One region of the Staphylococcus epidermidis genome, then DNA from elsewhere that is predicted to be linked to it. Evidence: riboswitches for the same ligand, from Rfam matches in the RefSeq annotation. Region 1 holds a riboswitch; each other region holds the start of a gene.
The links. A riboswitch is a leader RNA that binds a small molecule or an ion and turns the genes downstream of it on or off. The one in region 1 is predicted to bind thiamine pyrophosphate.
Positions count from the first base shown of each region.

Region 2: linked by a shared signal. The riboswitch ahead of FNL83_RS01065 (ABC transporter substrate-binding protein) and the one ahead of FNL83_RS02205 (thiamine phosphate synthase) in region 1 are both predicted to bind thiamine pyrophosphate.
Region 3: linked by a shared signal. The riboswitch ahead of tenA (thiaminase II) and the one ahead of FNL83_RS02205 (thiamine phosphate synthase) in region 1 are both predicted to bind thiamine pyrophosphate.
Region 4: linked by a shared signal. The riboswitch ahead of FNL83_RS10820 (3-oxoacyl-ACP reductase) and the one ahead of FNL83_RS02205 (thiamine phosphate synthase) in region 1 are both predicted to bind thiamine pyrophosphate.

Region 1 covers NZ_AP019721.1:470,976-473,183, reverse strand. Annotated here, with positions in the region: gene FNL83_RS02210 (pyruvate MFS transporter) at 1-592, opposite strand, end outside; TPP riboswitch at 1,085-1,194, shown strand; gene FNL83_RS02205 (thiamine phosphate synthase) at 1,264-1,863, shown strand; gene thiO (glycine oxidase ThiO) at 1,856-2,208, shown strand, end outside.
Region 2 covers NZ_AP019721.1:216,296-218,503, forward strand. Annotated here, with positions in the region: gene rarD (EamA family transporter RarD) at 1-352, shown strand, start outside; gene FNL83_RS01065 (ABC transporter substrate-binding protein) at 460-1,371, opposite strand; TPP riboswitch at 1,428-1,529, opposite strand; gene FNL83_RS01070 (anion permease) at 1,744-2,208, opposite strand, start outside.
Region 3 covers NZ_AP019721.1:824,842-827,049, reverse strand. Annotated here, with positions in the region: gene thiD (bifunctional hydroxymethylpyrimidine kinase/phosphomethylpyrimidine kinase) at 1-617, opposite strand, end outside; gene tenA (thiaminase II) at 610-1,299, opposite strand; TPP riboswitch at 1,371-1,469, opposite strand; gene FNL83_RS04040 (transglycosylase family protein) at 1,583-2,208, opposite strand, start outside.
Region 4 covers NZ_AP019721.1:2,197,050-2,199,257, reverse strand. Annotated here, with positions in the region: gene FNL83_RS10825 (NtaA/DmoA family FMN-dependent monooxygenase) at 1-298, opposite strand, end outside; gene FNL83_RS10820 (3-oxoacyl-ACP reductase) at 360-1,112, opposite strand; TPP riboswitch at 1,213-1,312, opposite strand; gene FNL83_RS10815 (deoxynucleoside kinase) at 1,467-2,129, opposite strand; gene FNL83_RS10810 (deoxynucleoside kinase) at 2,122-2,208, opposite strand, start outside.

The DNA.
Region 1 (2,208 bases):
CGTTTACCATTTTATGTTGTTCTGGTAAGTCTTTAGCAATAATTGCCCAAAGAACTGCCATTAAAATTCCTACAACCCCGAAAATATAGAAAACGGCTTGCCAGTTAAAAGCATTGACAATGGCTATCGTGATGATAGGTGCTAAAACTGGACCAAAATAAGATCCTGCTAACAACGCACTAGATGCACGACCTTTTTCATTTTTAGCGAACCAAAAAGAGTTAAAAACTGCATTGGATGGATACATTGGCGCTTCACCAACACCAAATAAGAATCTAATAAAGTAAAGTAAACCATGATGTTTAATCATCCCTGTTAAGATGGTAAATGCACTCCACCAAACTAAAGCGACAGTAATCATTTTACGTGGTCCAAACTTCTCTGCTAACATCCCCGAAGGTACTTGCATTAATGCATATCCTAGGGAGAAAAATGATGCTAATAAACCAAATTGTGTCTTAGTTAACCCCAAATCTTTCATCATCGGTACTGCAATATAAGATATGTTAGATCGATCCATGTAAGCAATAACCCCAATAAAGAAGAACCCTATTGCAAAATACCAACGAACATTACTACGTTTTTCTTTCATATTTGTTTCCTACTTCCATTTGTATTATGTTGTTTCTTATTATGATGTCGTTATGTTTCAGAAATCCCCTCTGGTGACTGTTTTAACTTCAATTTTTAAAACAACTGTTAAGTTGTAGCGCTACAATTTTTTATTAATATAGCACGTAGTGTAAACGGTTACAATACTTTTTGTGAATTTTTTTTGAACTTTTTAATATTTTTTGTGCATTTTAGATGCATCATACACTTTTATATCTTTTACCGCGCCCCTTACACCCTATTCTCACAATATATTAGCAATCATTAGTTATTGATTTTTTAAAAATGGTTTCTAAATATGTAATTGACCAATAAAAGTTAAAAATGATTTGCAAATGATAATAATAACTTTTAAATGAATACGATATCTACAATCTTCTTAATAGAAATTGTAAAGAAATTTGAAGTCTTTTATTAAAGGTAGTAAAATATTGTAAACGAAACATTTAATATCTTGTAAATTAATTTCATATTTAACCACTGGAAGTGCCTTTGTTTAAGGCTGAGAGTAAAGAACTGACTTTATAATTCCTGGAACCTGATCCAGTTCATACTGGCGTAGGGAAGTGGCGACGCTCAATTTTATGAAGTCATACTAAAGCTCAACGCTATTTCCCAATATAAGGGAAATGGCGTTTTTTATTGTAGAAATTGGGGGGGATATTTATATTTATTGCGATTACATATCATAAACAACTGACTAGGGACGATTTACAGCATTATAAACATATCGAAGAAGCTATTGATGGCTTGTTATTTCGCACTTCCATGAATAACGAAGAAAACAAGGACATGATTCAATCTTTACTTCAATTGGGTTTTAGTAAAGATAAAATAATTATTCATAGCGATGTGACACTGTTAGAGGATTTACACCTTAAACGTATCCATTTTAAAGAAAATGACACAACTGCTTTCACATATAAAGAAGCTCATCCTGATATTTGTGTAAGTATGTCTACACATGACGTTGAAACAGTAAAACGATGTTACGAAAATGGTTTGGATTCTGTCTTTTTTGGACATATTTTTCCTACCTCTTCACATCCAAATGTACCACCGCGTTCTAAAGAAGCTATCCAACAGGCATTAAATGTTCCTATCCCTATTTATGCTATTGGTGGTATTAATGAACATTCACTTCAAAAGATGCCACCTGGATTTAAAGGTATATGTGCCATATCATATTTTAACAATGCTTCACTAGAAGAAATTAAACAATTAAGAAAGGAGTGGTCTACTCATGCATGATGTACTAATCATTGGTTCAGGAGTTATTGGTATGTCAATTGCTAGACACCTCAGTGCAACACACTTAGATGTTGCAGTCATAGATAGAGATGTACCTGGAAAGCATGCGTCATATAAAGCTGGAGGTATGCTTGGTGCACAAAATGAATTTACAGAGGATAGTGACTTGTTTCAATTAGCCATCGAATCTCGTGCTATGTTTCCACAATTAAGTAAATCATTATTAGATGAAACAGGCATAGACATTCAATTTAAAAATTCAGGACTTATCAAAATTGCTAATGAACACGATGATATCTCATCTATAAAACGACAATATCAATTTCTGAATAGTCAAGACCGTAG
Region 2 (2,208 bases), 250 kb from region 1:
TATTGAATGTATTGTTACTGCACCAGCCGGTTTAATCTATGTTATTTACCTATGGCAGCAACAACACATAACATTTGGATTAAATATATCATCATTTTGGCTACTATTTTCAGGTGCAATTACAGCAATACCATTGATTCTGTTCTCAGCAGGTGCTAAGCGAATTCCATTATCGTTAACTGGCTTCATTCAATATGTAGGGCCGACAATCATGTTTATCTTAGGTATCTTTGTCTTTAAAGAGCCATTTAATACTGATCAATTGATTACCTTTATTTTTATATGGATAGGTATTGTGTTATATAGTATTTCTCAATATGTTCAAATTAAGAAAAACCCAGTTGTAAAATAGTAAAATAAATATACCTTCACTTTATTTGATGTACATTCTCTAAATTAGATATTGATTCTAACTATTGATGTGTACATTAACGTTTAAATAGAGTGAAGGTGTATTTTTTATTTTGTATATCGACTGAATAGTAGTTGATTTGTAAAATATAAAGTTGGGTTAATCGTGTCTTTAATATCATTGACTTCTTTAAGCCACAACTGTAAATCATTGTAGTAGTCGGAACTCATAGACAAATCATTTGTAAAACATTTAGCTGTTGCTTCAATTGTATCTTTGTTTAATTGGTTAGAGATATCAGTTTGAGTATACGTTGAGTAAATTTCAATTGCACTTTCTAAATGATGATTGATGTAATGAATGGCCTTTTGAATGACTTTCAGAAACTTTTTAAGTTTGACCTCACTCGTATTTAATACTTCAGGTGTAGTAATGAAAATGAGTTGACAAAAATCGGGTACATTATAATTTTTAAGTGGAAAATAATCTACATTAAGTCCTTGATTTCTAGCTTCAAGAATTTCAAAATTTTCGAAAATGAGTGTAGCAGCATCAGCTTTATCAGTTAAAAGTGCATCAGTATGATAAAAGCTATGATTAACTGGTGTGATGTCACCCTCTTTATATGTGCCACCATCTGCTTCAATCATCGTTTTAGCCATGGCAATACCACCTGGACCGGGAGCGCCAGGATATTGAAGCCGTTTACCGATTAAATCTTTGGGGCGAGCGATATTTTTATCTTTGTTATACATAATACCTCCGTTAGTGTGAAGATATCTCGCAAACCCGATGACGTTTTGTTCTTTAGCTCTATCTTGAACCAGATGAATAGGTTCAGTAATCGCGATATCCATTGAACCATTTTCAATCTCGTCTAGTGCGTCAAAGTGTTCCTTTGGTTCAATCATCTCAATTTCTAATGATTCTTCTTTAAACCAACCTTTTTCGATACCTAAGATTAACAGCATATGATCAGGATTTAAAAACCATTCTAAACCTACTGTTAATTTGTCCATAAAAAAATTCCTCCATCCATTTAATTATTGCGTAAAAAAGTGAATGAAGAAACAGTTATCAATATTGCTCACTTTCCTACGCCGGTGCTAACCAACAGGTTCAAGGGTTGAAAGTAGACTTTCTCTCAGCAAATTGAATTGCACCCCTAGTGATACTAGTTAATCTATGTACAGAATAACATAGTTGAATTGAATAAAAAGTGAAATGAATATAGTAAATATTAATCTTGGGAGTATGATGCAAAAAAATAAAAAGTGAAATGAATATAGTAAATATTAATCTTGGGAGTATGATGCAAAAAAATAAGCTAACGTTTCAAACGTTAGCTTACAATATATTTGATGAACTGAAGTTTAATTAAAATTCTAACTTTACATCATACCAATGAGTTTCATCCATAGTGAACCTACACCAATCCAAATAATAAAATAGACTATACCAAGTACAATATTCATAGTCCACCAGCGCTTTTGTGTAACATAGCCAGCTGCGTATAATATGGGCGCTGGTCCACTACTATAGTGTGTTGTTGATGCCAGTAAGTTACCAAAGAACCCTAACATTAATGCACTGAATAATGGCGGTGCACCCGAAGCGACTGCAACACCGAGTAACGCGGCGTACATGGCGCTGACATGTGCTGTTGCACTTGCGAATAAATAATGTGAGTAGAAATAAAACAAGATGAGTAAAACTAAAACGATAGGCCAACTAAAGCCATTCAAACCTTGAGCAATGAGTTTGCTTAACCATGGGATAAAGCCTAACTTGTTTAATTGTTCTGCCATTAATACAAGAACTGAGAACCAAACGAGTGTATTCCATGCTCCTGTTTC
Region 3 (2,208 bases), 350 kb from region 1:
TCAAAGCGTTTGTTCTCAAAGGTATACGTTTCATTCTTAGTAAAAAGAAAATCTTTAGCATTATTTAAATCGGCTGAATGCCCTCCCTTAATTACAACACCCTTACTACCAATTTCATTAATAAAGATTTGACCTGCTTTACGTATGCTTTCTTCATCATTAATTTTAATACCAGTAATTTCCTCAGCTTCAGGTATATTCGGAGTGACAACATCAGCCAAAGGTAATAATGTTGATTGCAAATGATTTTTAGTATTTTCATCCATCAATGAATCACCACTTTTGGCAAGCATAACTGGATCAATCACATAAGGAATATTGGAATGTTCCTTTAAGTAACTTTGAATCAACTCCATCGTTTTTTTTGTTGCAATCATACCCGTTTTGATAGCTTGTGGTAATTCATCATCAAACACACTATCAAGTTGTTCCTTTACCCATGAAGATTCTAAATTATGGATATGTTGAACTCCTAGGGTATTTTGAGCAACGATACTTGTTATAGTGGCCATACCATAAACGCCACACGCGTGAAATGATTTTAAATCCGCCATAACACCTGCCCCACCGGTGGGATCTGTGCCTGCTATTGTTAGTGCAATTTTAGGTTTATTCATTGTTATTTCCCCCATATTCCCATTTTTCATTAATATATGCCATATTGAAGAAATGTCTCTCATGAATAGTACTTTGCAAGAAATTTTCTTTAATCTCTTTTTTTTCTGTCTCACTACAATGTTTAGTTAAACGGTCCATCAATTGATCGAACACATCAACAAGTTCGTCCATTTCAGTACTATAAAATTGAAACCATTTAGAAGTCACTGATTCTTTATTTAATTTGGGATCTTCCATCGCACGTTTACCAATGACAGCGTAGACGTATGGACAGGGTGCCATCGCTGCAATCGTGAAGGCTGCATTTTCACGTGCAAATGCATTGAAGTACATATGTTTAATATAATGATCACCACTTGGTGGCCATACTTTTTCTTTTACTATTTCTTCATATGGTTCATTAATGAAATCAGCTAGAACCTCATGCGCTTCAACTTCTCCTTCTAACATAAACTCAATTTGTTCTACTAGAAATTTAACATCTTCCATAGAACTCATTTTGGGTATGAGCATTGCATAAATATTTGTAAACTCTTTTAAATAAGAAGCGTCTGCTCTTAAGTATTGTCTTACAGCTTGATTAGATAACTTACCTGCTAGTAAATCTTGAATAAAACCATCATTGTAAATGTCATCAATAATAGGTCTTGATGCTTCCCTCAACTCTTTTGAAAATGTCATAATTAGCCTCCTCAAAAAATAAAACTACTTCCCAGCGAAGAAAGTAGTTAGACCAAGACATCTCAATGACGAATAGTTAATAACTACTTTCCTACGTTGGTATTAACCAAATCAGGTTATAAGGGTCTGAATACATTCATCTCAGCCTTTTGGCTCCCCTAGTAGCAAATAATATATGATTCATTATCAACCATAGCAAACGATTACATGTAAATCAAATAAGTCGTACAATAAAAAACCATCTTCTCAAATTCGAGAAGATGGTAGATACTTCATATTTTAATTATGCAGTTACCCAATGACCTGGGCCACCAGTATTATATAATTTTACTGCTGCTCGGTCTTGTACGCTTTCTGGAGCTTTTGCAGGTGAAACACCTTTATATTGACTTGGAGCAACAGAATCCCAAGTTGATTGTAAGAATTGATATTTACCTGCTGCACCTGAAGATGGGTTTATTGCATGAATATCGCCACCTGATTCACGTTGAGCAATTTGTTGTAAATGTGAATTTACATTTACTGATGAACCACTTGAAGCTTTACTTGAAGAAGTTTGACTTGTAGATGTTGATTTTGTTTGTGGTTGTGCTGTTTGCTCATTTTGTGGTGCTGATACTTGTACAGGTTGTTGTTGTGTAGCTACTTGAGATTGGCTTGGTTGAACAGGTTGCGTAGCATTGTTTGTTGATTCATAACTCCAACTCCAAGTAGAACCATCAGATTCAAAATGATATGAATTACCATTGTAATCAAAATTAATATTATAAGCACCTTCTTGAACAGGGCTTTCATTTAGTGATTGATCATTAGTTAACGCTTTTTGAGCTAACTCTGCTTTATCAACATTTGTAGTCTCACTTGCATGTGCGTCATGACCTGCGTTACCTGCTACAACGCCTAGTCCTA
Region 4 (2,208 bases), 700 kb from region 1:
TACTCGATATTGTTGGCACTAATCCTATATGCGATGTAACTTGTGCAATAGCTGATAAGTTAATTATAGGATCAAACCAAAAAGCGGGCATAGTAGTATTATCACTCGCATTAAAGGCTTGATTGTCTGCAAAAAAGACGATATCCAAAAAGCCTTTCTCAGCTATTTGAGCTAAATGCTGATAATAAGATATGTTGCCGATATCCTCAATATTAGAATCTTTCATACGCCATGCCGCTTGATGATGACCACACCCATACAGTAACACACCTATGTTAAGAAAGTGATTATTTGTCATATGAACACCTCATTAATTATTATCTTTTTGTAAAAAATACACAACCGAAGAGTGTAAACGCTTAGTTCATTGTTAAACCACCGTCAACGGTAATATTTTGACCTGTCACGCCACGTGCTTCGTCTGAAGCGAGATATACAACCATATTGGCTACATCTTGAGGTGATGTTACTTTTCTAAGAGGTGTAGTTTGAGCAATTAAATCAAATACTTCAGGTGTAGTAACTGCACTTGCATCAGTCGTTTTGAGTAATCCTCCAGAAACAACATTTGCTGTGATACCATATTGTCCAAGTTCTGCAGCAATATTACGGGTAAAGCCGATGAGACCTGCCTTTGCTGTTGTATACTCATGATAAGGTACGACTGGATTTTGATACAAATTGGTTCCAATACTAATAATGCATCCACTTTGTTGTTCTATAAATTGTGGTATGACGCTTTGAGTCACATTAAATGCTCCTTTTAAAGTACCATTAAGTTGTTGTTGATAATCTTCCCAAGTTAAATCTTCAAACGATTTTTGCTGATTTGGATCAAATTTAAAACCAACAAGTGCATTATTGATTACTATATCTATTTTTCCAAAATGTTGTGTGGCAGTTTGAATCATTTGATTCACATCGTTTCTGTCTGTCACATCAGCTTGAATAGCTATAGCCTTACTTTGATTATAATTTCTAATTAATTTTTCAGCTTTATCCTTATTTTGTTTGTAATTAACAACAACATTGTAGCCTTTTTCTAGTAAAGTTATTGCAATTTTAGCGCCTAATCCACGACTACTTCCCGTGATAATTGCAGTTTTTTTCATCTTCATGCCCCCAATATTTTTATTTGTATAAGAAAAAATGCACAACCTTCATGAGAAAAGTTGTGCATCCAAATCAATATATAAAGACAGAATGATAATTAGATGAGATTCAACACTTTCCTCCGCTAGTATAAGCTAGTTCAGGTTCAAAGGGTTTGGATGATATCCATCTCAGTTAAAAAACACCCCTAGTGCATATAATTCACTTATAGTACAAACATAGAATTTTTATAAAATATTGTCAACATTCTTAATAATAGCTATATCTGTTATTTTAATATTGAAGTAAAAAGTATATGAAATAGCTTGTGAAAGTATACAAATATAAGCTCTAATTTTCTACAATTGGATATATTATCTTGTATCCACTTGTCGGTATGCTTTAATAACTTGAGCAATTTTATCAATGACTGGATCAAGGGAGTCTAAATCTTCGTGTATGTCATATTCATTAATATTAAGTCGAACAACAGGACATGCATTAAAATTGTTAATCCAATTTTCATACCGTTTAAATAGTTTTCTCCAATATTCTGGATCTGTATTGATTTCCATGTCACGTCCACGCTGTTGAATACGATCAATTACTTCATCATAATCACATTCTAGATAAATTAGAACATCAGGCTTTGGAAAATAAGGTGTCATGACCATTGCATTAAATAATTCGTAATACGTGTGATAGTCGTCAGCACTCATTGTTCCTTGTTCTTCATGCATTTTTGCAAAAATATCTACATCCTCATAAATTGAACGATCTTGAACGAAACCTCCACCATACTCAAACATGCGTTTTTGTTCCTTAAAACGTTCAGCAAGAAAGTAAATTTGAAGATGAAAGCTCCAACGTTCAAAATTATGATAAAATTTATCTAAATAAGGATTATGGTCTACATTCTCAAAGGAAGTTTTAAAATTTAACTTATCAGCAAGTGCTTGTGTTAACGTAGATTTACCAACCCCTACAGTACCAGCAATGGTTATTACTGCATTTTGAGGAATACCATAATTATTCATCTTTATTTTCTCCAATCATAGGTTTTACTAAATTTAAAATATTTTGGTAATCGTAATCATTTTTAACGAAATCTTGTTG